Pseudoduganella dura: one gene and its partners. The protein of the gene in region 1 interacts with the protein of each later gene in a pairwise test. Links are inferred from orthologs where the notes say so. Each region holds a gene or a part of one and is shown in the gene's direction. Other genes may lie near its edges. The genes, in order: GJV26_RS14000, GJV26_RS13495 and ndk.

Evidence for each region.
Region 2: the proteins of GJV26_RS14000 (region 1) and GJV26_RS13495 interact in binary tests that used the Escherichia coli proteins (3 or more experiments, as listed by UniProt). The link is inferred for Pseudoduganella dura from one-to-one orthologs.
Region 3: the proteins of GJV26_RS14000 (region 1) and ndk interact in binary tests that used the Escherichia coli proteins (3 or more experiments, as listed by UniProt). The link is inferred for Pseudoduganella dura from one-to-one orthologs.

Annotation. Positions count from the first base shown.
Region 1 is NZ_WNWM01000002.1:3,192,339-3,201,844, forward strand. What follows is about bases 2,550-5,343. They hold GJV26_RS14000 (uracil-DNA glycosylase), read left to right. Parts: upstream 2,550-3,512; coding sequence 3,513-4,175; downstream 4,176-5,343. Other genes in these bases: GJV26_RS13990 (acyl-CoA desaturase), read right to left, coding at 2,550-2,677; GJV26_RS13995 (metalloregulator ArsR/SmtB family transcription factor), read right to left, coding at 2,687-3,004; GJV26_RS14005 (AraC family transcriptional regulator), read right to left, coding at 4,185-5,051; GJV26_RS14010 (cytochrome P450), read left to right, coding at 5,155-5,343. Also shown: GJV26_RS13985 (NAD-dependent epimerase/dehydratase family protein), read left to right, coding at 73-855; more of GJV26_RS13990, read right to left, coding at 1,568-2,549; more of GJV26_RS14010, read left to right, coding at 5,344-6,582; GJV26_RS14015 (nucleoside deaminase), read right to left, coding at 6,753-7,235; GJV26_RS14020 (BMP family ABC transporter substrate-binding protein), read right to left, coding at 7,343-8,425; GJV26_RS14025 (outer envelope protein), read right to left, coding at 8,447-9,295. UniProt on the Escherichia coli protein: Excises uracil residues from the DNA which can arise as a result of misincorporation of dUMP residues by DNA polymerase or due to deamination of cytosine.
Region 2 is NZ_WNWM01000002.1:3,073,313-3,083,022, reverse strand. Bases 2,988-5,985 are described here. They hold GJV26_RS13495 (class I SAM-dependent DNA methyltransferase), read left to right. Parts: upstream 2,988-3,756; coding sequence 3,757-5,214; downstream 5,215-5,985. Other genes in these bases: GJV26_RS13490 (restriction endonuclease subunit S), read left to right, coding at 5,211-5,985; hsdR (type I restriction-modification system endonuclease), read left to right, coding at 2,988-3,714. In the rest of the region: more of hsdR, read left to right, coding at 211-2,987; more of GJV26_RS13490, read left to right, coding at 5,986-6,542; GJV26_RS13485 (AAA family ATPase), read left to right, coding at 6,539-8,215; GJV26_RS13480 (hypothetical protein), read left to right, coding at 8,290-9,306. UniProt on the Escherichia coli protein: The subtype gamma methyltransferase (M) subunit of a type I restriction enzyme. The M and S subunits together form a methyltransferase (MTase) that methylates A-2 on the top and A-3 on the bottom strand of the sequence 5'-AACN(6)GTGC-3'.
Region 3 is NZ_WNWM01000002.1:4,905,900-4,915,507, forward strand. Bases 4,488-7,383 are described here. They hold ndk (nucleoside-diphosphate kinase), read left to right. Parts: upstream 4,488-5,670; coding sequence 5,671-6,096; downstream 6,097-7,383. Other genes in these bases: GJV26_RS21475 (Bax inhibitor-1/YccA family protein), read right to left, coding at 4,652-5,335; rlmN (dual-specificity RNA methyltransferase RlmN), read left to right, coding at 6,220-7,383. Also shown: GJV26_RS21460 (alpha-2-macroglobulin family protein), read left to right, coding at 1-1,481; pbpC (penicillin-binding protein 1C), read left to right, coding at 1,481-3,586; GJV26_RS21470 (PEP-CTERM sorting domain-containing protein), read right to left, coding at 3,564-4,346; more of rlmN, read left to right, coding at 7,384-7,392; type IV pilus biogenesis/stability protein PilW, read left to right, coding at 7,392-8,252; GJV26_RS21495 (helix-turn-helix domain-containing protein), read left to right, coding at 8,266-9,273; ispG (flavodoxin-dependent (E)-4-hydroxy-3-methylbut-2-enyl-diphosphate synthase), read left to right, coding at 9,279-9,608. UniProt on the Escherichia coli protein: Major role in the synthesis of nucleoside triphosphates other than ATP. The ATP gamma phosphate is transferred to the NDP beta phosphate via a ping-pong mechanism, using a phosphorylated active-site intermediate.

The DNA of each region.
Region 1 (9,506 bases):
GAGTCATAGTATGATTCGAGCAGACTTAGCGCAGGCCGACACGCATTTTGCGAAAAAAAACATATGAGAGCAATGAAATCGATGACCCAAGAAAAACCGACGCTAAAGGTCCTGGTCACTGGAGCGGCTGGTCGTATAGGGTCCGCTTTTGTGCGTATGCACTTTCAAAACTATGATCTGCGTCTGGCGGATAAAGATGTCTCGCGCCTTGAACAGCATTCGCGTGACATCGTGCAGCTGGATATAACCGACTTTAATGCGTGTATGCAAGCATGCGCAGGGATCGATACGGTAATCCATCTGGCGGCCGAAGTCTCACCAGATATCAGTGACTTCATGACGACTTTATTGCCGACCAATGTTGTTGGCACATATAACATCTTTCAGGCAGCGCTGGCCCAGGGATGCCGCCGAGTTGTATTTGCAAGCAGTGCTCAGACTATCGAGGGATATCCTCAAGATGTCCAGGTGACTGAAACGATGCCTGTGCGCCCAAAGAATTTGTATGGCGTGACGAAAGTGTTTGGCGAAGCGCTTGGTTCGTACATTTCTGACACCTCTGACCTTTCGATAATTGCTGTACGTATTGCAAACGTCGCGCACTTTTCACGTGGTGAGCAACACAGTGCGCGCGACGTTGCAGCGTATATCAGCGTACGCGATGTTGTGCAGCTACTCATGGTGAGCGTGCAATCAGACGTGACAGGATTCACGATCGTCAACGGAGTGTCAGACAATCGCTATAAACGCCTTTCGATCGAACGAAGCCGCAAGTTGCTTGGATATCACCCCAAGGACGATTCCTTTTCTATCCTTGCAGGAAAAAGCGATGACGCTGGTGATGCCATGGTGTGATGACGAACTGGAAATAGACCGAGATTTCGAGGTCTAACGAAGGCTGGAGACGCTAAGTATCCGTAGCAACTGCTTTGCGGCGGAAGCTGTCGTAACCGCTAGGGCAGCAATCGGCCAGAAGCGGAGTTCATCAATGATTCCCATCGCTACGGTTACTGCATTGCCTACCTCGACTAGTTGCCCTGTTTTCTCACATTTAATCGAACGCTCGATACACGGCGGTCTGTTTGTGGACCGGTGTATTGACTGCGGCTGGGGGGCCAGTGGTACTTGCTCGCCTACAACCGAAGACATGCCACACTCTTCGGTTACCCGTGTCAGCGTTCGATGGGGACGCCTAGAGATGGCGCCAAGCGCTTTAAAGGTTTTACGCGAAATTTCACCGGCAGCTAAGAACATGCCGCTCGCCGAACTTGCGAAAATGATAGCGAGTGGTCGTCCATTTGAATTAGGCGTAATCATCGAATAGAGACTGGCAGCTACGCTACAAGTGCTGGCAGATGTAGGGTACTTGGTAACCCAAGAATCTCTTCCTTAATTTGGATAGCAAGTCAAGGCAACGTCCGCTTCGGGGCGGGAGCTGGCTGTCGTGACAGTCTGGGACTTTTCCGGTTCGGTGACCCGCTATGCTGCGGCGAACGGCTGAGTTCGCCAGCAGCGGACGTCAGTTGCTCTGCCTTTAGTTGATATTTGCAATGCTGCGATTAGAAAACTAATCGTGCGAGAGCCAGCGACTCATAATCAGGGCTCGGATACCGTGCACGACGTCATCGCCAAGGTGCAGGGTCAGACGGCGGCTGTCGGACAACACGAACCGGCCTCCGGACCAGGTTTGGAATACCAACTCGGGCAGCCACTTGGCGGGGCCGGACAGATACCATCTGGACGCTGGAGCGGGCACTTCGGCCGAGGCTCGGCGTGCGAGCAACTGCTGACGCACTGGCAAGTCGGGTGGCAGGATGAAGTCCGAGGCAAGCCCCACACGGCGCAGTCCCTGCAGCACCCACCAGCCGGGATCCCATTCGCCGTCGTGCAGCCCCAACCGCGCTGAACCAGGGAAGGCGTGATGATTGTTGTGCCAGCATTCGCCCATCGTCAGCAGGGAGGTAAAACGCACATTCCGGCCCTGCACGGCAGCGCGACGGACCACATAGCTCATGTCTCCATGCTTGTGGGCGAAGTAGCCTATGAGCCAGTGGCCGAGGATGCCGGTAGTGACGCGTGCGCACCCGCCCCACCACACGAAAGCCCAGCCGCCCCATAGGTACAGTGCCAGCGCCGACGGCAACTGCTGCAGCATCCAGGTGCGTTCGAGGAAGCGGTAGAAGCCGTTGTTTGCCACGCGTGCTTCCAACCGCAGGTCGTGCTCCGTTGCCAGATGCACATCGCAATGCACCTGCCACCAGAAATCGCGCCAGAACGGTTCCCCATGCCGCAGATAGCTGTGGCAATCGGGCAGACGCTGGGCGTAATCGCGCAGGTCATGCTGGCGCAGCAGCCCCAGTGGCCCCGCTAGACCGACCTGTACTCCGGTGTAGACCAGTGCATATTCGAGCCACCGCGGGCACTGAAAGCTGTTGTGAATCAGCTTTCGGTGACTGCCAAGAGAATGACCGAATAGCAGCACGAAGCCGGTGGCCCCTGCGAACAGCAATACAGCCGGCCCGCTGAAGGTGGCGGCGCCCCCGATCACCGCACCCGCCGTCATCGCGGCAAACCAGAGTGACTTGCGCCAAGCATAACGAACTTCGCCGGCCAGGAATGCATCGGCGCTGGGAGCGTTAACCCGATGGTCCGTGATAACTTCCGGTGCGTCCTTCATACTGCCTCCTTATGCCTTGGGTTTGCGGCTTTGGACGCGCGATTCCTGCTTTAGTGGCCGTGCCACCGGACACAGTTCAAATGCGTAGCTTGTCAGCGTGTTGGCGAGATGCTCCGCGTTGAGCGCGTAGTAGACGTAGGCGCCGCGTCGCTCGCTCTTCACGAGATCTGCGTTTTCCAGCACGGACAGGTGCCGCGAAATGGCCGGTGCAGTCATTCCGAAGCGCATTGCAAGATCGCTGGTGGTGAGCTCGCCCTCATTCAGATACGCAAGTATTTGCCGGCGCGGACCGGATGCCAGGGCTTCGAAGACCTTATCTAGAGACATAATTTAGTTAATTAACGAATTTGTTAATACACTAATCCGATATCCGGCGAACGTCAAGCAGAGTGGGATGAAATCCTTCAATCACGACGAGCTTGAATCGTTCTGTCTGCAAAGACTGCTCCACGTCGGGTGCTTCTCGTGACAGTCTGTGATCATTGCCGCTCAGCGCAAAACGCAAACCCCACTAGTTCGTGAGCGACCACTTCGGGGCGAAAGCTGCCGACCGCATAGGTACAGGGGCCCCGCGCTGTGCCAAACTTGAATGCTGCAAAACCGAGGGATTAGGTAGCTTCGATTGCGCTTATGTCGAATTTTATTTGCATGTGCAGCGTGTAGAAATTGGTCGTCTCATAAAATGGCTTGTGTCGAGATTTATTACTCGTCTACAGCCGTGTACTGGTTCCTGCCCCCGATCCTTCGTCGGTTCGCGTGGCTCGTCCAGTGCCTTTTGGGATACGATCTGAGGCCGCCGTATCTCAAGCTGCGTTATCCCATCCGGACCAAGCCAATGACCATCCGCATCGAACCCTCCTGGAAACAGCACCTGCAAGCCGAGTTCGACAAGCCCTACTGGACCGAACTCACCGACTTCGTCCGCGCCGAATACGCCGCCGGGCCATGCTGCCCGCCCGGCAAGGACATCTTCCGCGCCTTCGACCTCACGCCGTTCGACAAGGTGAAGGTCGTGATCCTCGGCCAGGATCCGTACCACACGCCCGGCGCCGCGATGGGCTTCTGCTTTTCCGTCCCCGACGGTAACCGTCCGCAACCGAGCCTGCAGAACATCTTCAAGGAGCTGGAGAGTGATCTCGGCGTGCAACGCACGCGTACCGATCTTTCCGACTGGGCGGAGCAGGGCGTGTTCCTGCTGAACGCCGTGCTGACCGTGCGTGCCCGCGAGGCCGGCTCGCATGCCGGCAAGGGCTGGGAGACGTTCACCGACACGGCGATCCGCACGCTGTCGGAAGAGCGCGAGCACCTGGTGTTCATCCTGTGGGGCAGCTATGCGATCGCCAAGAAGGCGTTGATCGATACGAAGAAGCACCTCGTGCTGACGTCGCCGCACCCGTCGCCGTTTGCGGCGCACAAGGGATTCTTCGGCAGCAAGCCGTTTTCGAAGGCGAATGAATATCTGCAGGCATCCGGCCAGGAGCCCGTCGACTGGGCATAGCGAAGGCCGCTACCACCAGATCCGGTACGGCCAGTAACTCTCGTCCGTCTGCACCAGCCGGATCAGCTCGCGCGGGCTGTTGCCGGTCAGTTCGCGCGCTTCGCGCGACAGGTGCGCCTGGTCCGAATAGCCCGAGCGCAGCGCGACGTCGGACAGCGACATGTTGCCCGCCTGGTGTTCTTCGCGCGCCGCCAGCATCGATTCCTCCACGCGCGCCAGCCGGCGCAGGGTGCGCAGCGGATGCCCGGCCCAGGCGCGCACGCGCCGTTCCGCCATCCGTGCGCTGCGGCCGGCGCCGGTCGCGGCGGCGCGCACGGCCAGCGCCTGCACCCAGTCCCGCGCGGGCCGCCACGCATCGGGTGCCGTCCCGCCGCGCGCGGCATGCCAGCGTGGTTCCAGCCAGTCTTCGACGATGCGGATGCGGGCATCGTCGTGCGGCGCCGCCATCACGGCGGCGGATATCGCGCGCCATTCGTCGCCGAGCACGTCATGGGCGGCTGCCATCGTGTCGAGCTGCGCCGCCATGTCGAGGCCTGTCAGCGCATGCAGCGCATCGGCAAGGAACAACACGGTCAACGTGTGCACGGGTCCCGGATTACGGGTCGTGAAAGGCTGGGTGTGCGGGCCGGAGAAGATGGCGTCACCCTGCCGCGCGACGGCGCCGGAGCCCACCAGCTCGCCGCTGCCCACGATCATCCACGTGATCGAGCAGAGCGGAGTGGCGGGAAAGCGGTTCAGCCGCTGGCCGGCTGTCAGCGGCACATCGAGCGTGCTGCGCAACATGTAGCCGCGGATGCATGAGGCAAGCGGCACGCGGGGGGCAACGAGGCGTGCGAGCGTCGGGGGCAATACCGTGGTCATGGCCTGGTCTGTCATGGCCTGATTCTATCCCGGCATGGCGTGATCGCCGTGTCGCAAACGTTCAAGACGGCCGGCACCCGATACGGCACACTCGATATCATCGATGCAAGGAGCCAGCATGACCACCGCAGCCGTGAACACACCCCACCCACGCACCATTGCCGACCTGCCCGCCCCGCGCGGCCTGCCGCTGCTGGGCAATGCGCTGCAGCTGAAGCCCTCGACGATCCACCTGGCGATGGAACGCTGGAGCCGGCACCATGGACCGATGTTCCGCGCCCGGATCGGCCCGCGCGAGGTGGTCGTGCTGTCCGACAGCGAGGCGATCACGGCCGTGCTGCGCGACCGGCCCGACGGGTTCAGGCGCCCCGCCATCACGGCCGAGGTATCGGCGGAACTGGGCGGCAGCGTCGGCGTCTTCGTCGCCGAAGGCGATGCCTGGCGCCGGCAGCGCCGCATGGTGATGCAGGCTTTTTCGCCGACGGCGATCCGGGCATATTTCGACCGCATGGTGCAGGTCGGCGGGCGCCTGGAACAACGCTGGCGCCACGCCGGCGACGGCGAGATCGACCTGACGGGCGACCTGAAACGCTACGCGGTGGATGTGATCGCGGGTCTCGCGTTCGGCGCGGACGTCGATACGTTGCGGAGCGGCGGCAACGCGATCCAGGACCACGTGGAAACCGTGCTGTCCGGCGTTGCACGGCGCTCGCTGCTGCCTTTCCCCTACTGGCGCTGGTTGCGGCTGCCGGCGGACCGCCGGCTGGAGCGCAGCGTGCTGGCCGTGCGCCAGGCCACCAACGGCTTCATCGCCGACGCCCGCGCGGCGATGGCCGCCGATCCGGCGCTGCGCGAGCGGCCCGCCAACATGCTGCAGGCGATGCTGGCGGCCGCCGAACGGTCCGACAGCGGTGTCGACGACGGCGCCGTGGCCGGCAACGTCTCGACAATGCTGCTCGCGGGCGAGGACACCACGTCCAGCGCGCTGGCCTGGCTGGTCTGGCTGCTGTGGAAGAACCCGGATGCGCTGGCACGCGCGCAGCAGGAAGTGCGGCATCACGCCATGTCGCTGACACCGGAGAGCATCGGCGAGCTCGATTACCTCGAAGCCTGCGCCCTCGAAGCAATGCGCCTGAAGCCGCCGGCGCCGTTCCTGCCGCTGCAGGCGTTGCGCGACACCACGGTGCTGGGCGTGCGCCTGCCGAAGGATACGCTGCTCTGGTGCGTTCTCAGGCACGACAGCGTGGATGCCAGGGTGTTCCCCGACCCGGACCGTTTCGAGCCGGAGCGCTGGCTGCCCGGCGGGAAGGCGGACAGGCAGGCGGACAGGCAGGCCGCGCTGCCGTTCGGTGCCGGCCCGCGCACCTGCCCGGGGCGTTACCTGTCGCTGATGGAAGTAAAAGTGGCGATGGCCGTTCTGCTGGGGCGCTTCGAGATCGTCGACGTGCGCGCGGCCGATCGGGCCGGCCCGGCGGAAGTGATGGGGTTCGTCATGGGCCCCACGCCGATGACGATGCGCTTGCGGGCAAGGGAAACCGGTGTGTGATACCAGGGCCGTTCGGACAAGCGGATCTCGATCGCGTTCGAGTCATTGATATCGGACGCCGGTTTTCGCCGGCGTTTTGCGGACTTCGGTGCTAAAAACCGGTGTCCGACACCATAGAGCCGGTGTCCGACACCAGCACATTTGCGCTACAGGTAGCATCGGAAATTGTGTCAGGCACCCGACCAGAATCCCGCGTGCGCAATCTTCGCTTCATCCTCGCGCAGCGGTCCGATCACCTCGGTCGGCCGCTGCCCGGCGGCGAACACTTCGCGGCACGGCAGCGACAGGGTCGGATTCTCGGGGTCGCTGCCGGTCAGCGACAGCAGCGTCGCTTCGGACATCGCATACACCACCCGCCCCACGCCGCTCCAGTAGGTGCCGCCCGCGCACATGGCGCAGGGTTCGGCGTTGGTGTACATCGTGGCGCCCGCCAGCTTGTCGGGCGAGTGCTGCGACGAGGCGATGCGCAGCGCGTTCATCTCGGCATGCGCGGTGCGGTCGCTGCTCGATGCGTTCATCGCCTGCGCGATGACGTTGCCGTCCGCATCGGCGATGATCGCGGCGAACGGGTGATGGCCCTCGTCGCGCGAGCGCTGGGCCAGCGCGAGCACGCTTGTGAGGAACTGGTGATCGCGCGCTGTGGGTTCGGACATGGTGTGGTTCTCGAATAAGGTAAAAAAAGCGGGGCGGTTGCCCGCCCCGCATCGGGTAGTCATTGCGCAGGATCGCTGCGCCGATTACGTGCCGGTTATGTCGCCGGTTACTTCGGAATCGTGCCTTCCACGCCCTGCACGTAGAAGTTCATCGACATCAGTTCCTTCACCGGCATCGCCACGCCGGCGGCCGTCTTGACGGCGCCCGACTGGTCCTTGATCGGGCCCGTGAACGGCACCGACGTGCCGGCGGCGAAGGCCGCCTTCTTGGCTTCGAAGAGCTTGGCCGCATCGGCCGGCACCGCCGCGTTCAGGGGCGACATCTTGACCATGCCTTCCTTCAGGCCGCCGGTGACGTGGCCGGTTTTCCACGTGCCCGCCATCACGGCCTTGGCCACCTCGGTGTAGTAGCCGCCCCACTGGTTGGTGCTGGCCGTCAGGTGCGCCTTCGGTGCGAAGCGCTGCATGTCCGAATCCCAGCCGAACGCGTACTTGCCTTTTTCCTGGGCCGCCTGCAGCGTGGCCGGGGAATCGGTGTTCTGCGTCAGCACGTCCGCGCCCTGGGCGATCAGGGTTTCCGCCGCCTGGCGTTCCTTGGCCGGGTCATACCAGCTGTTCACCCAGATGATCTTGGTCTTGATCTTGGGGTTCACGCTCTGCGCGCCCAGCGTGAACGCATTGATGTTGCGGATCACTTCCGGCACCGGGAACGAACCGACGAAGCCGAGGGTATTCGACTTGGTCATCTTGCCGGCGACGATGCCCTGCAGGTACGCGCCTTCGTACAGGCGTGCCTCGTAGGCGCCCATGTTCTTGGTGGTCTTGAAGCCGGTGGCGTGCTGGAACACCACGTTCGGGAAAGCCTTCGCCACCTTTTCCGTCGCGTTCATGTAGCCGAACGAGGTGGTGAAGATCAGCTTGTTGCCATCCGCCGCAAGCTTGCGGATCACGCGTTCCGAGTCGGCGCCTTCCGGCACGTTCTCCACGTAGGTGGACTTCACCTTGCCGCCCAGCGCCTTCTCCATTTCGAGCCGGCCCTGTTCATGCGCGTAGGTCCAGCCGGCATCGCCAACGGGGCCGATATAGACGAAACCGACCTTCAGAGGTTCCTGCGCCTGCGCCGGTGCGATGGCGGCCGCCGACAGCACGGCGGTCAGGGTGGCAAAGGCGAGCAGCTTGCGACGATTCATGATGTTCCTCTTTCAGGTTGGTCAGAAGTGGTATTCGGCACGCACCATCGGGGTCCGTGCGGTGGCGCCTGGAACGGTCTTCGCAGGATTGCCGAACTTGTTCTTCCAGTACTGGTAAGCCACGCCGAGCTTGAAGGTGTTCTTGTTGGCGCCGACCAGCGGGCTCACGTCGTACATCAGCTTCATGTCGACGTTGATTTCCACCGCCGTGGGGCCGCCGAATTCGTTCTTGCCCTTGGTGCCGATGTAGTTCGCATAGCCTTCGAACGCCAGCGGGATATTCGGGAACGGAATACCCCACGATGCGAACAGCGCGGCGTGCGTGTCGTAGCGGTAGCGGTCGGTGGCGGTCTGCGTGAAGGTGCTGTAGGGCGCATTCGATTCATGCAACGCCACCAGGCTCAGGTTCAGGAAGCCGGGCACGTCGAACATCACCGTGGGGCCCAGGACCAGCATGCGCTTCTTCGAGTTGTAGCCGGCATCGGTCTTGCTGTTGATGTCGAAGCCCGCCGTCACGCCCAGGCCGCGGATCGGACCGTACTTGAACTCCCTGCCCATCACCTTGCCCAGGTCCAGCGTGTGGCGGTACAGCGCATAGGCCTCGTGGGCACCGGAGCGGGCGCCGGCCGCGGAAGGGTCGTTCTCGTCCGACATCAGGTAATCGACGCTGAAGAAATTGGTGCCGTACTTGTAGCCGCTGGAATGGCTGAAGTTCACCACGTGCTTGACGATGTCGTTACCGTTGTACGGTTCCGAGAACTTCGAGCCGTAGCGGTAGCTCAGCGACGTGTCGCTCCAGTCCGCGGCCTGGGCGGCGCAGGCGCAGGTGGCGGCGAGGGCGAAAGCAGCAGCAAAACGAATGGTCTTCATGCGAGGGTCCTTGTAAGTGTTGTATAACGGATTGCATCCAATGTGCCGGTCGATTGCATGCAACGTCGACAGTACCTGTTAGCAAGTACCGGGCCAGCCCGCTGTCTCCTATGACGGGTTGGCTGCCGCGTTGTCACGCCGCACCAAGACGGTTCGTGCAGCGGTGCCGATGTGCAGTGCCGGTGCATTATGCACACAATCACGGTGCGCT
Region 2 (9,710 bases), 120 kb from region 1 along the record:
AAGGCTGCGCTGGTCGCCGCCGCCGAGCAGGAGCGGCGAAGCTTAGCATCTATGGTCGAGTTCATGGTACTCGACTACTGTAGATCGCGCGGCATTGGAGGTGAAGGAGCAGTGGAAGCCGTAAGGGTGCATAAGACGGTTGTGAAAGGGTAAGTCCACCAAACACTGCGGGCGAACCGGCTTGCAAGGACTCAGGGGAGTAAGAGGTCAATGGCGAGAGACATCGCGCAAGGACTCAGCAATTTCGGATTTCTAACTGAGCACAGCCCGTTGCTCGCTGATCTTGGGGCGACCGCCGAGCGGCTTTATCCTTTCGATCCGGCCAGTTGCGTGCTCAAGCTGCGGTTGTTAGCCGAGTCGATCACGCAGGATGTGGCCTCCCGCGTTGGTGTGCGCCTGATCCGACCCACTCAGGCCGAGCTGCTGCGCGCAGTCGATCAGTGTCTGGGCCTTGATCCGCAAGTACGACAGATGTTCCATCTGCTGCGCCACAGAGGCAACGAAGCTGCGCATCAGGCGGATCACCGCATCGGTTTCCGTGAGGGTTTGGAGGCGCTGAAGGTCGCGCGTGAAATCGCTCTGTGGTTCCACCGAAGCTTCGGCAGCAACCCAGAATTCAAGCCCGGTCCCTTCATTCTGCCGGACGACCCCAGCCAGCGGTTGCTCGCGCTGCAGCAGCAAGTGGCCGACCTCACACAACACCTTCAGGAAGTACAGACTGAACAGGCTGCCAAGGCTCAGATGGCCGATCTGCTGGTTGCGCAGGCGGAGCAAGAACGCTTACTGGCCGAACGAGCAGCAGAAGAGCGCAGCGTTTATGAAGTCCTGGCCGAAGAGGCCGGCGCCCGTTACGCCACCCTCAAGGCCGAGTTCGACGCACATCTGCAAGCCGCCAATGCCCATGCAACCATCCCCAGCTCACAGGATATTCAGGCCTTTGCCAAGCGCGCCACACAGGCTGCACAGAAAGTGGCGATGGACGAAGCATCTACGCGCCTGCTCATCGACCAGATGCTCAAGGACGCTGGCTGGGAGGCCGACAGCCACGCGCTCACGCACGCCAAGGGTGCGCGGCCGGAGCGTAACCGCAATTTGGCGATTGCCGAGTGGCCCACCGCAGGGAAGCAGAGCGCCGACTACGTGCTGTTCGCCGGTCTCATGCCCATTGCTGCGGTCGAAGCCAAGCGCCTGAACATCAACGTCGCCGGGAAGATCGGCCAAGCCGAACGCTACGCCCGCGGCATTCGAATCGAGCCCGGGTACGAAGCAGCCTGGCTGGCTGAAGGCCGTAAGGGCCCGTGGCCCGACGGCCAGGGTGGCCTGTTTCATCTACCCTTTGCCTACTCGTGCAACGGCCGCCCGCTGGTCAAGCAGAGCCCTGAAGCCAGCGGCACCTGGTTCCGCGATCTACGCAACCAGGGCAATCTGTCCAAGCCACTGCAAAGCTTCCACTCACCTGACGGCCTGCTTGACCAGCTCCGCCGGAACAAGGCCGAGGCCGAAGCCAAGCTGCAACAGGAAGGCTTTGCCTACTTGGGCCTCCGCGACTACCAGCAGAAAGCTATTGGCGCAGTGGAAGCCGCGCTGGCCGCAGGCCAGACCAAGTGCCTGCTGGCCATGGCCACCGGCACGGGCAAGACGCGCACCATCATCGGACTGATCTACCGCCTGCTCAAGGTTGAGCGCTTCCGTCGCATCCTGTTCTTAGTGGACCGGACCGCCTTGGGGGACCAGGCGATTGACGCCTTCAACGAAGCACCGCTGGAGCAAAGCCAACCCCTGTCCAAGATCTACAACATCGCCGAATTGGGCGACATGGCTGCCGAGGCCGAAACCCGCTTGCAGGTGGCAACGGTTCAGGCCATGGTGAAGCGCATCTTCGGCAGCGACAACCCGTCCCCGCTGGACGCCTTCGACTGCATCATCGTGGACGAAGCACACCGCGGCTACACGCTGGACCAGGACATGACCGAGGGCGAGCTTGCCATGCGCGACCAGGCCCAGTACCTCTCCACTTACAGGCGCGTGCTGGACTACTTCGACGCCGTCAAGGTGGGGCTAACTGCGACTCCAGCGCGCCACACCACCGACATCTTCGGCCGACCGGTCTACACCTACTCATACCGTGAAGCGGTGGCCGACGACTGGCTCATCGACCACGAGCCCCCCATCCGCTACCAGACCCTGCTGAGCCAGCACGGCATCCACTTCGACAGCGGCCAACAGGTTGAGGCCATTAACCTCGGTACCGGCGAAATAGAAACCGCGGAGCTGGATGACGAACTGCACTTCGAACTCGAAAGCTTCAACAAGCGTGTCATCAGCGAACCGTTCAACCGCGTCATTTGCGAACAGCTCGCACAGGAGTTGGATCCCATGGGCGAAGAGAAGACCATGATCTTTTGCGCCACCGACGCTCATGCCGACATGGTCAAACGCCTGCTGGGCGACGCCTTCAAAGCTGTTCACGGTGACCACTACAACCAAGCCGCGGTCGAAAAAATCACTGGCGCGTCCGACAAAGTCGACCAGCTCATCCGTCGCTACAAGAACGAGCGCTTCCCCACCATCGCCATCACGGTGGACCTGCTGACCACCGGCATCGACGTGCCGCCCATCTGCCACCTGGTCTTCATGCGCCGGGTGCGTTCACGCATCCTGTACGAACAGATGATTGGACGCGCCACTCGGCGTTGCGACGAAATCGGCAAGACCGTCTTCAAGATCTACGACCCGGTGGACCTGTACGCCTCGCTTCAGGCCGTCAACACCATGCAGCCGTTGGTAAAGGACCCTAAGGTCACGCTGGAACAGTTGTTCGAAGAGCTGAACAACCCTGCCGCACACGAGGCCGCGGGCAGCGCCCCCGGCCGCAGCCACGCGCACGACGTGCTCGACCAGCTCAACCAGAAGCTCATGCGCGTTCTACGCGACGCCGCGCACAAGGCCGAGAAGAAGCCGGCCCTGAAAGAAAAGCTGGACCAGCTGGAGCAGCAATGGGGGATGCCGCCGCAGCAATTGCACCGCCACTTGCACCAGCTTGGGCAAGAAGGTGGCCCCCAGGCCGCAGCCGATTTTCTGCGCGACAACACTCGCCTCCTTCTGCAACTTGCTGAGGTCACACAGCTCTTGGGTACAACCTATATGCCCATCATCGCCTCCCATGCCGACGAGCTACGGCAACGCAGCCAAAGCTGGGGCTTGTACGCCAAACCCGAGGACTACCTCGACAGCTTCAGCCAATTCGTGTGCGCGCAAGTCAACCAATCGGTCGCCATGGCCACAGTGGTGAACCGCCCCAGGGACCTCACTCGCGAACAGCTGAAGGAGGTTCGCTTGTTGCTTGACGGGGCTGGCTACTCCGAAGCCAGCCTCAAGGCCGCTTGGCGCAATCACAGCAACCTGGACATCGCGGCCGGTGTCATCGCCTACATCCGCCAAGCGGCGCTGGGTGAAGCTCTACTACCCTTCGACCAGCGGGTGGCACAGGCGATGCTGAAGATCTATGCCCTACACGCCTGGACGCCGGTGCAGCGCAAATGGCTTGAGCGCCTAGCCAAACAGCTCACGCACGAGCTGGTCATCGACCGAGCTTTTGTTAACAACGCCTTTGCCAACGATGGTGGTGCGAAACAGCTAGACAAACTGCTGGGCGGACAACTCGACAGTGTGATGGGGGCGCTGGCTTCGGGCCTCTGGCCACGCGCCGCCTAACAATCCAGCATTTAACGCACAATAGATTCATAAAACTTAAAAATGACAACCCAAGACATCGTCCAGAAGCTCTGGAATCTCTGCGACGTGCTGCGCGACGACGGCATCAACTACAGCGACTACGTCACCGAACTCGTGCTGCTGCTCTTCATCAAAATGGAGTACGAGAACACTGAGAGCGGCATTCTGCAAAGCCACAAGCTGCCACCCTATGCCCGCTGGCCGGAGCTGCGCGACAAGAGTGGCCTGAACCTGCTGCGCCACTACCGCGAAACCCTACTCAAGCTATCCGCCAGTGAAGACCGGCTGATCGCCGCCATCTACGCAGACGCGCAGACCAGCTTGAAAGAACCGCGCCACCTGGAACAGCTCGTCAAAAGCTTGGACGGCATCGACTGGTTCAGCGCCCGGCAAGACGGACTGGGTGATCTGTACGAAGGTCTGTTGGAGAAGAACGCCAGCGAAACCAAGAGCGGCGCCGGACAGTACTTCACGCCCCGTCCGCTCATCGACGCCATCGTCAAAGTCATCAAGCCACAGCCCGGCGAAACCGTGCAAGACCCGGCCGCCGGCACCGCCGGCTTCCTGATCGCGGCCGACCGCTACATCAAAGACCAGACCGACGACCTTTACAAGCTAAACGAACGAGAACGCAAGTTCCAGCGTAGCCAAGCATTCCTTGGCATGGAGCTGGTACCCGGTACCCGCCGCTTGGCGCTTATGAACTGCCTGCTGCACGGCATGGAAGGCGACGATGAAGGCGTCGTGCATGTTGGCAATACGCTGGGCAGCGCCGGTGGCAGCCTGCCCAAGAGCCAGATCATTCTCAGCAACCCTCCCTTCGGCACTGCCAAGGGCGGCGGCGGCCCCACTCGCGACGACCTGACCTTTGCCACCAGCAACAAGCAGCTCGCCTTCCTACAGCACATAGTGCGCCATCTCAAGGACGGTGGGCGCGCAGCGGTGGTGCTGCCCGACAACGTGCTGTTCGAAGCCGGCGTGGGCGCCGACATCCGCCGCGACCTGATGCACAAGTGCCGCCTGCACACCATCCTGCGCCTGCCCACCGGCATCTTCTACGCCCAGGGCGTCAAAACCAACGTGCTGTTCTTCGAGAAAGTCAGCCAGGCCGCAACGGGCAGCACGCAAGAGGCCTGGGTCTACGACATGCGCGCCAACGCGCCCAAATTCGGTAAACGCACCCCGCTTACCGACGCGCACTTTACGGACTTCATCGCCGCGTACGGCGACGATCCCAACGGCAAAGCCACGCGGCAGGACCAGGGCGATCAGGGCCGATTCCGCCGCTTCAGCCGCGACTGGATCGCCAGCGAAAAAGGCGACAGCCTGGACATCGCTTGGCTCAAGGATGACGGCGCCGAAGATGCGGCCGACCTACCCGAGCCGGCGGTGCTGGCGCGGGAGGCGGTCGCAGAGCTGAACGGCGCTTTGGCGGAGCTGGAGGCGATCCTGGCAGAACTCGGTGAGGAAGCGCTGTGAGCACCTTGCCCACCTCATGGGTTGAGACCAACCTCGGTAGCGTTGTGCTCTATGGCGCCACCGTAAAGGCCGAGCCTGAGGATCTCACGCCCGACACTTGGGTGCTTGAACTCGAAGACATTGAGAAGGACACCACCAAGGTACTTCAACGAGTGATGTTTTCTGAGCGTCAATCAAAAAGCACAAAGAACCGGTTCGACGCTGGTGACGTTCTCTACGGGAAACTGCGCCCCTATCTCAACAAGGTCACCTTCGCCGATCAGCCAGGTGTCTGTACAACAGAAATCGTACCGATCAAGCCCTCCGAAGCGGTTGATGGCCGTTACCTGTTCCATTGGCTTCGCCATCCCAGGTTCTTGAACTACGTGACCGATGTGAGCCATGGAGTGAACATGCCTCGTCTTGGAACGGAGGCTGGAAGACAGGCGCCTTTCGTCCTGGCACCGAAGAATGAGCAAAAACGCATCGCCGACAAAATCGACATCGTCCTTGCCCGTGTGGACGCTGTCAACACCCGCCTGACCCGCATCGCACCCATCCTCAAACGCTTTCGCCAATCCGTTCTCGCCGCCGCGTTCTCAGGGCGCTTGACGGAGGATTGGCGTATAGCGCGGGGATTGAAACACGGAGCGGAGACGACCCTTCAGGCAATCTGTTTGCCAGATCGGGTCATCACATACGGTGTGGTCAAACTTGGCGATGAAACGCCGGGTGGCACGCCATGCTTGCGTACAAGCAACGTTCGCTGGCTTCGGTTCGAGCTCGATGGAATGAAGCTCATCGATCCAAACCTTTCAGCTGAGTACAGACGCACAGTGCTGCGTGGCGGCGAGGTACTTGTGAACGTACGTGGCACCCTCGGCGGTGTAGCTGTGGCGACAGACGACATGGCGGGCTGGAATGTGTCCCGTGAGGTTGCGGTTGTACCGGTTGACCAAGCCCTGGCGTCCTCTGCCTACATCTCACTCTGGATCGCTAGTGACGAATGTCAGCGATGGCTGACCGGTGTGACCAAGGGTGTTGCTTACACAGGCATCAATATTGAGGACTTACGAACGCTTCCGTTAACGCTGCCCTTGAAGGAAGAACAGGTCGAAATCGTCCGCCGCGTCGAAACCCTTTTCGCCTTCGCCGACCGCCTTCAAGCCCGGCTGCGAACTGCAAGAACCGTCACCGAGCGCCTGACCCCGGCGCTGCTAGCCAAGGCCTTCCGCGGCGAACTGGTGCCGCAAGACCCGAATGATGAACCAGCTAGCGAACTGCTCCGCCGACTGCAGCAGGAAGCACCGCCGACCAGTACAAGACGAGGACGGAAGAGCGCTGCATGAAGCTGTTGTCGATCGAGCTGTTCGGGCAGTACAAAGGCCTGAAGGATCAGGCCTTGGACTTCTCAACAGTGAAGGGTGACGTGGCCGTCCTCATTGGTGCCAACGGTTCGGGGAAGTCGCAGGTCATGGAACTCATCGCCGAGGCCTTTGCCTACATTGAGAGGCTGCAGCGACAGGACTTCCGGGTTCGTATGCCTCTTGGGTATGACTTCCGCGTTACGTACGAGATGGGATCGTCGCGCTACGAAGGTTTACGCCGGTTCGTCGTGGACACGCGGAATCGCCTTCGTATTGTTGTGCACCAGCTAGTTGGCCAGCCTCACGATGGTGTTGCGGACCCGGCCCAGGGGACATGGAGTGAGATCACGTCGGATGGCTCATTGGAAGAGTTGGCGCTACCACGGGTCATCGGATACGCCTCCGGCATGTCCGAAAACCTTCAGCGAGCCTTCATGCGCAATGCGCTTCAGTACTTTGACGTGATTCGGGTCAGGGCAAACTTGAAGAAGGAGCTTGCGCAGCCCGAAGTGGATGAACGGGCAACGCTGGCCATCAATGAGCGCTATCTCAGGCGCAACCCGGGCATATTCGCTGCCGAAGGCGAGGATCCCGAATCGAGCCTCTTCAGGCTGCGCGAGACCGACACGGCGATACCCAGAAACCTCTTCCTTGACTATGACTGCGCGGCGCTGCTGATAGCGATAATCGGCATGCTCCCGCATGCTGATCGTGACGAGGTATGGGATGAAATCCCTTTCCGCCATCCAGCGCGTATGGTGTTGAGGTACGACCTGCGTGGGCAGGCGACTGCTTCGGACAACGCTCGCGACATCAAGCGCTTGATCGAATTGGCGGGACCACACAGGTGTACGCCGATCTCCCCACGAACCAGCGAGGCCGAGTATGAGTTGCTGGAACTGGACTACTTGGCCGGCGACATCGAAATCGATTTCGCGGACCCGGAAGTTATCCGTCGGATGGTTAACGACTCGCGAGAGCCCGACGAGTGGTTCTCGGCCTTGTACAAGCTTCAACTTCTTGGCGTTGATGAATGGTCGGGGAGCATGAAACGCGAGCTGCGTCGCGACAACTTTCAAGGCCATGTTGAGAAGCCGCTGAAAGGGAAGCTCCCTCTTTCTGTGCTGGAACTCTGGATGTCTGATGGCGAGCGAACTGTCGCGTATGACGACTTGAGCGACGGAGAAGTACAGCTTCTGTTGACACTGGGCGCCGTCCGACTCTTCGGGGACGATGAGACGCTGTTCCTCTACGACGAGCCTGAAACGCACCTGAACCCAAGCTGGCGCACCCGATTTCACCTGGACTTTGAAAAGGCGAATGAGACCAACGGAAAAGCCCAGGCCATCATCTCCTCGCACTCGCCGTTTCTGGTCTCTTCACTACCCCGCGAAGCGGTGTTCCATTTCAAGAAGGTCAACGGCGTGACTGACATGACGAATCCGCCAGGAGAAACTTTTGGCGCATCGTTTGACGTGCTGATCAAAAAACACTTTAACCTGCGTGCAACGATCTCCGAGACGGCTGTCCAGGAAATTCGTGAGAGGCTGGCAGATCGTCAATTTACGAATCAAGAAAAGTTGGACTGGCTCGAAGACTCACTCGGCGAGTCGATGGAACGCTCGTACCTCATCAACAAGCTGCGGGCCCCCTGATGCTGTTTGCAATTAGACCCCATCTTCAGCAGTCCGAAGTTTTCGACGGACTCAATCGCTTTCTTAGAGCGACGATGCTCGCCACGCTTGAGGGGCGGCAGGTCGATGAAACGAACCTTCCCGCCGGCCTGTGCGCTGCAGTAGCTGGAAATCCGCCGACTTGTGCAGCGATTGACGCTTTGGTGGCGCAGTTGTCGGCGCTTCATCAACGGCAGAAGCAAACCCTCAAGGACGCATTGGCACTCAACACAGAGCCTTGCACATTTCTGGCTGATCGGACAAAGCCGCTTCCAGTCATACCTGACTCAGTATTTCCCGCCTTGAAAATTCTTGCAGTTCACTTGTTCGAGCGCACTGCGAAGCTCAAAGCCGTGGAGCAGGCATGTGGTGAATGCATCGACGACCACTACGCTCGCTTCCGTCACGGCAACGCGCCAGGCAATGGCAATGTGTGCTGCGTTTGCGGGACCGAATACCTTGCTCAGGTTCGTGCTGACGAGAACGACAATGAGCAGTGGCGCGGCCCGTACGACCACCTTCTGGCAAAAGATGTGTACCCGCTATACGGAGTCGATCCTAAGAATTTGCTGCCCATCTGTAATACCTGCAACTCCAAAGCCAAGCTGGCCAAAGACTTGGTTCTCAAGGATGGGGTCCGTCGCCTCAGCTTTTCGCCGTGGACCGAACGCGCGTCGTTTCAAGAGATCGAGGTGGTTGTAGATGACGCGAACGATCTGTTTCCGCGCGTGGTCGTGAACTTCAGGAGCGCGGATCCTAATCGACAAGAAAAGCTCGCGACCTGGGATGACGTCTACCAGATCAAGTCTCGTGTGGAGGGTGAGTTTAGAGAATTGGGAGCAAAGATGGCCGAGGATGCTCGCGCACCTGACGATGCGTCCTTTTTGGAGAAACTCCGCGATGCTGGTCTTGCCAAAGCCCAAGCACAAAGGCTGACGCCCTTCAACTACTGGCGTGCGCGCGTCTACGCAGCGGTAAGAGGCATGAATCCAAGAAGCCGTGCGGCTTTGCGTCAGGCGACTGCTCCCACACCCCAAGCGATTCAGGATATGGAGGCGCTGTTCTTTCAATGAATAGCTATCTCTGTGCATAGAAAAACGGCCCCCGATGGGGCTGTTGAATTTGTGGCGCTTTTAAAGACGAGTTCGTACCGCCACTTTTGTTCAAAGTTGTCCCGAACTTCCGCTTTCGACTGCGGATTCAATCGGTCGACGCAACACAATCTAAAAATCGTTGTGCTGGCGTTTCATAGTTGAGTGTTTTCCTGGGGCGTTCGTTAAGTTTTCTTGCGACGTCGTCAAGATGCTCTTGAGAATACGTCGATAGGTCTAGCCCCTTAGGAAAATACTGACATGGTAACCCGTTGGTATTTTCATTTGATCCACGCTGCCAGGGGTTTTGCGGGTCACAGAAATACACCTTTATATCAGTCGCCAACGTGAAACGCTTGTGCCCGGCCATTTCCTTGCCACGATCC
Region 3 (9,608 bases), 1.7 Mb from region 1 along the record:
TGACGGTGCAGCCGCCGGCCGATGGGGTGCCCGGCCGCGGCGGCATCCGCGCATCGTTCGCGGCGCGCCTCGGCAACGACCTGCCGGGCGTGCGCGAGTGGATGAGCGCCTATCCATACACGTGCCTGGAGCAGCGGGCCTCGCAGGCCGTGGCACTGCGCGACGAGGGCACCTGGCGCGGCATCGCGGAGACGCTGCCGGCCTTCCTCGACGGCGACGGGCTGGCGAAATATTTCGCGTCGATGGAGCAGGGCAGCGATACGCTGACCGCCTACCTGCTGTCGGTCGGCGCCGAGGCGGGCTATGCGTTGCCGCCGATGGCGAAGTCGCGCATGCTCGACGGGCTCGAGGCATTCGTCGAAGGCCGTATCGTGCGCGGCTCGCCGCTGCGCACGGCCGATCTGGCGGTGCGCAAGGTGGCGGCGCTGGAGGCGCTGTCGCGCGAAGACCGCGTCAAGCCGGCGATGACGGAATCGTTCTCGCTGCAGCCGAACCTGTGGCCCACGTCCGCCGTCATCGACTGGTACCTGGTACTGACGCGCACCCCGTCGCTGCCGCAGCGCGAAGCGCGGCTGCGCGAGGCCGGGCAGATCCTGAAATCGCGGCTGAACCTGCAGGGCACCACGATGACCTTCTCCACGGAACGCAGCGACGACTGGTGGTGGCTGATGGCCTCCGCCGACGTCAATGCCAACCGGCTGCTGCTGGCGATGCTGGACAACCCGGCCTGGAAGGCGGACATGGGCCGGCTGGCGCGCGGCGCGCTGGGCCGGCAGAAGAAGGGCCATTGGGATACCACGGTTGCCAATGCGTGGGGCACCCTGGCGCTCCATAAATTCTCCCAGGCGTTCGAGGCGGTGCCGGTGGCGGGCAATGCCACCGCCACGCTGGGGGGCGAAACGCGCAGCGCGGCGCTGGCGGCCGACACGCAAGGCGCCGCCGTCATGCTGCCGTGGCCGCGCGGCGCCGCGTCGCTGGACCTGCGGCATGCCGGAACGGGCAGGCCGTGGGTCACCGTGCAAAGCCTGGCGGCGATCCCGCTGGCGGCGCCGCTGTCGTCCGGCTACACGATCCGCAAGACCGTGACGCCGGTCGGCCAGGCCCGGGCCGGAGCGTGGCAGCGCGGCGACGTCTACCGCGTGCGCCTGGGCTTGGACGCGCAGAGCGACATGACATGGGTGGTCGTCGACGATCCGATCCCGGCCGGCGCCACGGTGCTCGGTTCGGGCCTCGGCAACGATTCGCGCATCGGCACCCAGGGCGAAAAGGCGTCCGGCTGGGCATGGCCGGCCTTCCAGGAGCGCACGTTCGGCGCGTTCCGGTCGTACTACGAATTCGTCCCGAAAGGAAAATGGACGGTCGACTACACGGTACGGCTGAACAACGCCGGGCGGTTCGGCCTGCCGCCGACGCGCGTGGAAGCGATGTACAGCCCGGAGATGTTCGGCGAACTGCCGAACGCGCCGGTCGAGGTGAAGTGATGCGCGGATCGTTCCTCGCCGCGTTCCTGGCCGCGTTGCTGGCGTCACCGTCGACCTTCGCGGCGCCGACGCCGGAAGCGGTCAGGGCGCAATGGCGCTCGTCCGATGCGGTGCTGCTGGACCGCCATGGCGCACCTGTGCAATCGCTGCGCATCGACCGGCAGGGGCGCCGCGCGCCGTGGGTGGCGCTGGCGGATATCTCGCCCGCGCTGCCGCTGGCCGTGCTGCAGGCCGAGGACCAGCGCTTCATGGAACATGGCGGCGTCGATTTGCGGGCGATGGGGCAGGCGGCCTGGGACAACCTGTTCCGCGAACGGCCGCGCGGCGCATCCACCATCACGATGCAGCTGGCCGGGCTGCTCGATCCGGCGCTGAAGGGCGCGCCGGGCGGGCGCACGCTGCGCCAGAAATGGGACCAGGTGCGGGAAGCCCGCGCGCTCGACGCGGCGTGGAGCAAGGCGCAGATCCTGGAGGCTTACCTGAACCTGGCGGCGTTCCGCGGCGAGCTGCAGGGGGTGGGCGCGGCGGCGCAGGCCCTGTTCGGCAAGGCGCCTTCCGGCCTGGACGTGGCCGAGTCGGCCATTCTTGCCAGCCTGCTGCGGGCACCGTCCGCATCGCGGCCGGCAGTGGCGCGGCGTGCCTGCGCGCTGGCCAGGGAGCTGGCGGCGGCCACGCCATGCGCCGGCATCGAACGCGCCGCGCAGGCCGCCTTCTCGCGGCAGGCGGCGATGGCGCTGCTGCCGCCGGCGCGGGAAGCGGCCGCGCGATTGCTGAAGGGCGCCGGCGATCGCGACGTGAATACACTGCACAGCACGCTGGACGGGACCTTGCAGCGGCATGTGCAGGCCGTGCTGCGCCAGCAGTTGATGGCGCTGCGCGAGCGCCACGTGGCCGACGGCGCCGTGCTGGTGCTGGACAACGCCAGCGGCGATTTCCTGGCGTGGGTCGGCAACGCGGGCGGCAGCGAAGTCGATGGCGTGACCGCCCTGCGGCAGGCCGGATCGACGCTCAAGCCGTTCGTGTATGCGCTGGCGCTGGAGCGGCGGCTGCTCACGGCCGCGTCGTTGCTGGACGATGCGCCGCTCGATATCGCCACGCCATCCGGCCTGTACGCGCCGCGGAACTACGAGCACGACTTCAAGGGGCACGTGACGGCGCGGGCCAGCCTGGCCGGGTCGCTGAACGTGCCCGCGGTGCGCACGCTGATGCTGGCCGGGCTGGACCGCTTCGCCGAACGCCTGCATGCGCTGGGTTTCGCGAGCCTGACGGAGCAGGCCGATTTCTACGGGCCGTCGCTGGCGCTGGGCTCGGCCGATGTCAGCCTGCTGGAACTTGCCAATGCCTACCGCGCGCTGGCGAACGGCGGCGTGGCCGGCAGCCCCACGCTGCTGCCGCGGGCGCGGCCGGAACCGGGGCGGCGCGTGTTCGATGCGGGCGCGGCGTTCATCGTCGGCGATATCCTGGCCGACCGCGCCGCGCGGGCGGCCACCTTCGGCCTGAAGAACGAACTGGCCGCGCCGTACTGGGCCGCCGTCAAGACGGGCACCAGCAAGGACATGCGCGACAACTGGTGCATCGGGTTCACCGGGCGCCACACGGTCGGCGTGTGGGTCGGCAATTTCGATGGCAGCGCGATGTGGGACGTGTCCGGCGTGACCGGCGCCGCTCCCGTGTGGCGCGAGGTGATGGATTACCTGAACCGCCACGGGCCGGGCCGTGCGCCGGCCGCGCCCGCAGGTGTAGTACGGCGCACGGTGACGTGGGAGCCGGCGCTCGAATCACCGCGCCCCGAATGGTTCCTGAAGGGTACGGAGACCACGCGCGTCGCGCTGCTGCCGGAAGGACGGCGCACGCCGAAGATCGTGTATCCCGTCGGCGACACGGTCCTTGCTGTCGACCCGGATATACCGGCAGGCCGGCAACGCGTGTTTTTCCTCGCCCACGGCCCGCAGGGCTTGCGCTGGCAGCTCGACGGCGAGCCGCTCGGCACCGCCGGTGCCCATGCCGGCTGGCAACCCGTGCCGGGGAAGCACGAACTGGTGCTGCTGGACGGCGCGGGCGGCGAACTGGACCGCGTGACCTTTACCGTGCGCGGCGGCGGGTGACGGCGCGCAACCCCAGCAGCAACAGGCCGGCACCGAGCAGCGCGCCGGCGGACGGTTCCGGGACCGGCATGATCCGCGTCACATTCGACTGCGCCTGGAAATAGACCGACATCGCGCGGTCTTCGGCACTGCCGTTGGCGAATGCCAGCATGAAATCCTCGTCGATGACCATCCGGTCCGGCCAGTCGGCAAAGGACAGGCTCTGGCGGATGAACTGGGTGAATGTATAGCCGTGCTCGTCGACGATGCCGACATGGGCCATGCTGGTGGCCTCGTAGTATTCGTCCGGTGTACCGTCCCGCGCCGCCAGCGCCGACAAATGGCCGCCGATCGTCAGCACCGTGTGGGGGCGCAGGATGAAATGCACGGCCTGGTTGGCGGTGGCGCCGGCCGTGCCGTAGCTGCCGAGGCTGGCATCGCCCGCCGCGGCCGACGCGACATCGGCCAGGGCGCCGCTGGTGCGCGCCGCCACCGTCGCACCCCCGAAGTCCAGCTGCACCGTGCCCGGCATCGACGGATCGGGATAGCCGGCCGCGTAATAGTCCGTGGTGCCCGCGTACAGGTAGGCGAACAGGGAGGGCTCGACCGACCGGATGTCGTAGCCGGCCGCCGCGCCATCCCGCGGCGTCAGGTCGAGCACGCCGAAGCGGACATCGGTGATGGCCGCGGCAGCCGTGCCGCCGGCCGTTGCATCAAACGAGCCCAGCAAAAGAAACAGCGATGTCATCGCGGCAAAGAACGGGCGTGAATTTACAGCCATGAAGCCTCCATGCGGTAGGGGAAGATTAAGGAAGGCTCAAGCGCGCGTTCGAGTGCCCGCATCATACGAACTGATCAGCTCGCTTCCGTTGACTTCGCCCACGATTCACGGCGGAACTTTTCGACCTCCGCGTGCGCGTAGCAGGATCGCCACGAATCTGTTGCCAAACCACCCGGGGACAGTCCCCGATTTTTTACAACACATGTTGTTGCTAAAATTCGGGGACTGTCACCGTTGTGAAAATGTTACGGGCATGGACGTAAAAAAGCCGGCGCGGGGCCGGCTTTCGAGGGAGCGCGAAAGGGTTAGTCGCGGTCGCCGCTGGTGAAGCCCAGGATCGACAGCAGGCTGGTGAAGATGTTGTACACGTCCAGGTACAACGCCAGCGTCGCGCTGATGTAGTTGGTTTCGCCGCCGTTGACGATGCGTTGCACGTCATACAGGATGAAGGCGGAGAAGATGCCGATGGCCAGCACCGAGATCGTCAGCGACAGGGCAGGGATGGCGAAGAAGATGTTCGCCAGCGATGCCAGGATGATCAGCACCAGGCCGATCATCGCGAACTTGGCCACGCCGGAGAAATCGCGCTTCGACACGGTGGCGATGCTGGCCAGCACGGCGAAGATTGCCGCGGTACCGCTCGCCGCGAGCATGATCAGCGTGCCGCCGTTGGCGAACGTCATCGTGCGCATCAGCAGCGGCGTCAGCATCAGGCCCATGAAGAACGTGAAGCCGAGCAGCAGGGCGACGCCCATGCCGCTGTGCTTGTTCTTCTCGATCGCCCACATGAACCCGAACGCAATGCCCAGGAACAGCAGCGCGCCGAGGAAGCCGCCCGGCATCGGAATGCCGAACGTCATGCCGGCGGCCGCGCCGAGCACGGTCGGGATCATCGATAGTGACAGCAGCCAGTAAGTGTTGCGCAGCACGCTGTTGCGGGTGACCTCTCGTCGACCCGCGTGGTCATACATCTTTTCCAAATTTGCCATTGTTGTACTCCTGGTTGTCGGTACGGTGTACCCTTGCCAAAGCTTAGCACTCGTGGTGCCGAAAAGGGCTTAAGCCCGCCGGGATGGTCTGTTGTCTTGCTATGTGCTCTTGAAATCCGTCAAAAACCGCCCACTTGCCTGCGAACGGCTGGGCTTCCCAGCCAATACCGCTCGCCCTGATGCGATTTTCGGGGTTTCGCCGCGGCTATCTGCCGCTTGTAACGCCATCTTCCGCCCCAACACGCATAGTATATGGGGTGTTCTATGCTAAAATCAAAGGTTGATCGAGAAATCAATTCTGTTTTAACCCTTTCTTTTTACTGGAGTTTTTCATAATGGCAATCGAACGCACCCTGTCCATCATCAAACCGGACGCAGTCGCGAAGAACGTCATCGGCCAGATCTATAGCCGTTTCGAAGGTGCAGGCCTGAAAATCGTGGCTGCCCGCATGACCCAACTGTCGCGCGCCGAAGCCGAAGGCTTCTACGCCGTGCACGCTGCCCGTCCGTTCTTCAAGGACCTGGTCGATTTCATGGTTTCCGGCCCGGTGATGATCACCGTCCTGGAAGGCGAAAACGCCATTGCCGCGCACCGCGACCTGATGGGCGCAACCGATCCGAAGAAAGCTGAAAAAGGCACGATCCGCGCCGATTTCGCCGATTCCATCGATGCCAACGCCGTTCACGGTTCGGATGCTGCCGAAACCGCCGCCACGGAAATCGCATACTACTTCCCGGCACTGAACGTGTACTCCCGTTAATCGAACAGATTGACGGTGCTTTCGCACTAAAGTAGCAACCAGAGCTGTACCGCCTGGCGCCCCGGCATGTCCGGGGCGAAGGCGTTTTGAAACAAGCGTTTTGATACAAGATTAGGCAAGCTTATGGAAACGACCCTCACCAACCTGCTGGACCTCGATCCCGCGCAACTGATCGACTACTGCGCGCAGTTGGGTGAGAAGCCGTTCCGCGCCAAGCAGCTGCAACGCTGGATCCACCAGTTCGGCGCGTCGGACTTCGACAGCATGACCGATCTCGCCAAGTCGCTGCGCGAGAAGCTGAAGACGCGCGCCCATGTCACGGCGCCGGCGGTGATCAGCGACCATACCTCGACGGACGGCACCCGCAAGTGGCTGGTGGACGTGGGCAACGGCAATGCCGTGGAAACCGTGTTCATTCCGGAAGAAAACCGTGGCACGCTGTGCATTTCCACCCAGGCCGGCTGCGCCGTCAACTGCCGCTTCTGCTCGACGGGCAAGCAGGGCTTCAACCGCAACCTCACGGTGGCCGAGATCATCGGCCAGTTGTGGATGGCCGAATTCGAGCTGCGCCGCACGAAAGGCATCGAGCCGGGCCCGAAAGGCGAGCGCCAGATCACCAACGTGGTGATGATGGGCATGGGCGAGCCGCTGCTGAACTACGAGCCGACCGCCACCGCGCTGAAACTGATGCTGGACGATAACGCCTACGGCCTGTCGCGCCGCCGCGTCACGCTGTCCACGTCCGGCGTCGTGCCGATGATCGACAAGCTGGCGCAGGATGTGCCGGTAGCGCTCGCGGTCTCGCTGCACGCGTCCAACGACGAGCTGCGCAACGGCCTCGTGCCGCTGAACAAGAAATACCCGCTGGCCGAGCTGCTGGCTTCGTGCAAGCGCTACCTGGAATTCGCCCCGCGCGACTTCATCACGTTCGAATACTGCATGCTGGACGGTTTCAACGATACCGACGAACATGCCCGCGAACTGATCGCGCTGGTGAATCACCCGCAATACGGCATCAACTGCAAGTTCAACCTGATTCCGTTCAACCCCTTCCCGGAATCGGGCCTGACGCGCTCGAAAAATCCCCGCATCAAGGCGTTTGCCGAGATCCTGATGAATGCCGGCATCGTGACCACGATCCGCAAGACCCGGGGCGACGACATCGACGCCGCGTGCGGCCAGCTCGCCGGCGAAGTCAAGGACCGCACCCGCGTGGCCGAGCGCATGGAAAAGATGGCGGAATACAAGACCAAGTTCGGTGCCGACTTCGGCAAGATCGTGGAGATCCGTTCCTGATGCAGCCGAGCGCCCAGTGCCGCACGCGCCTGGCAGCCCTCGGCATGGCCGGGCTGCTGGTCGCGCAGTTGTCCGCCTGTACCGGCGGTCCGGCGGGCACGGCGGGCGCGAATGGCATGGGCGGCATGGGCGCCACGAGCGGCAAGGCCGAGCTGCCCACGCTGTCCGATGCCACGGCCGCGCAAAAGCGCGCCCAGATCCGCATGCAGCTGGCGGTCGGTTACTTCGAGCAGGGCCAGTTGCCGATCGCGCTCGACGAGATCAAGAAAGCGCTTGCCGCCGACCCCGACTACGCGGAAGCCTACGGCGTGCGCGCGCTGATCTACATGCGCATGGGCGAGAACGCGCTGGCCGATGATAATTTCAAGCGCGCATTGCAACTGGCGCCGAACAATCCGGACATCGCGAACAACTATGGTTCGTTCCTGTGCCAGAACGACCGCGTGGCCGAATCGTTCCGCTGGTTCGACGCGGCGCTGGCCAGCCGCCAGTATTCGTCGCCGGTGAAGGCCATGAACAATGCCGGCAGTTGCGCGCTGAAGAGCAGGAATTACGAACGGGCCGAGCAATATTTGCTGCAGGCACTGCAGCTGGCACCGGATCAGCCGTCGACCAGCGCCAACCTGGCGCGGGTCTATTACGAGCGTCGCGACTACGTGCGCGCGAACTTCTTCATTACCCGCCTGGGCAAGGTGGCCAGGGCCGACAGCCTGCCGGCAGATGTGCTGTGGCTGGCGATCAGGGTGCAGCACCGGCTCGGCGACAAGGGGGCGGAAGAAGCTTGGGCAACGCAGTTACGCCGCCACCATACCGCCTCGCCCGAGTATGCTGCGTATCAGCGTGGGGCGTTTGATGAGTGAGACAGGGGTAATAATGGATTCAGAAGGGCAGAAACAGCCGCAGAGTCAGCCGCAAGAGCGACGCCTTGGTGCCGCGCCCGGCGCAACGCTGGCCGCGCAGCGCGAGGCCATGGGCCTTTCGGTCGAGCAGATCGCGGACCAGCTGAAGCTGGCGCCGCGCCAGGTGGTGGCGCTCGAGCAGGGCGACTTCGCGTCGCTGCCGAACATGGCCGTCACGCGCGGGTTCATCCGCGCCTACGCCAAGGTGGTGCGGCTCGATCCGGCGCCGCTGGTGGCGCAGATCGAAGTGACGCCATCGGTCACTCCCAGCGAGCACACGCCGATCAGGCGCGAAAAGATCACCACCACGTTCTCGCAATCGCGCTTTCCCACGCTGGCTTCGCGCCAGTCGAAGACGAAGGTCTGGATCGTCGGCGGCCTGGTGGCGCTGGCCGTCATCGCCGGCGCCGGCGCCTGGCAGGCCGGCCTGATCTCGCCGTCCGCGCTGCGCAAGCCGGTGGCCGGCCCGGCCGGCACGGCGGCGGTCAACCCGGCCACGCCGGCTGCCCCGTCCGCCGCAGCCACGCCGGGCACCGCCGCGACCACGGCAGGCACGCCGCTGCTGTCGCCGAATGTGCCGCTGGTGTCCACGCCCGGCCAGGCACCGGTATCGCCGGAAAACACCGCGCCGCTGGTGACGACGCCGGCGCCATCCGCCACGGCCACGCCGGCTGCGACGCCTGCCGTGCCGGCGCCCGCGGGTACGGCGGCAACGCCAGTGCCGGCCGCCGCCGCGGCCCAGGGCGCGAACACGCTGACGCTGGCCTTTACGTCCGATTCGTGGGTCGAGATCCGCCGCCCCGGCGCCGCACCGCTGATTTCCCGCCTGGTCAAGGCGGGCAGCACCGAGACTTTTGAAATCGACCGCCAGTCGACGCTGATCGTCGGCAAGCCCGAGGGCGTGCAGGCCACGTTGCGCGGCCAGCCGCTGGCACTGCCGAGAGTGGCGAACGGCACCATTTCCCGCGTCCAGATCAAGTAATGAGCATGACCGAATACAATACCGCGATTCCTTCCGGCCCCGCCGCCCGCCGCCCCAGCAAGGGCGTGCTGGTCGCGCATGGCGACCGCAAGGTATGGGTCGGCGGCGACCACCCCGTCGTCGTGCAGTCGATGACCAATACCGATACCGCCGATGCCGTCGGCACCGCGATCCAGATCAAGGAGCTGGCGCGCGCCGGTTCCGAGCTGGTGCGTCTGACGGTGGACCGGCCCGAGGCGGCGCAGGCCGTGCCGTACATCCGCGACCAGCTCGACAAGATGGGCGTGGATGTGCCGCTGGTGGGCGATTTCCACTACAACGGCCACACGCTGCTG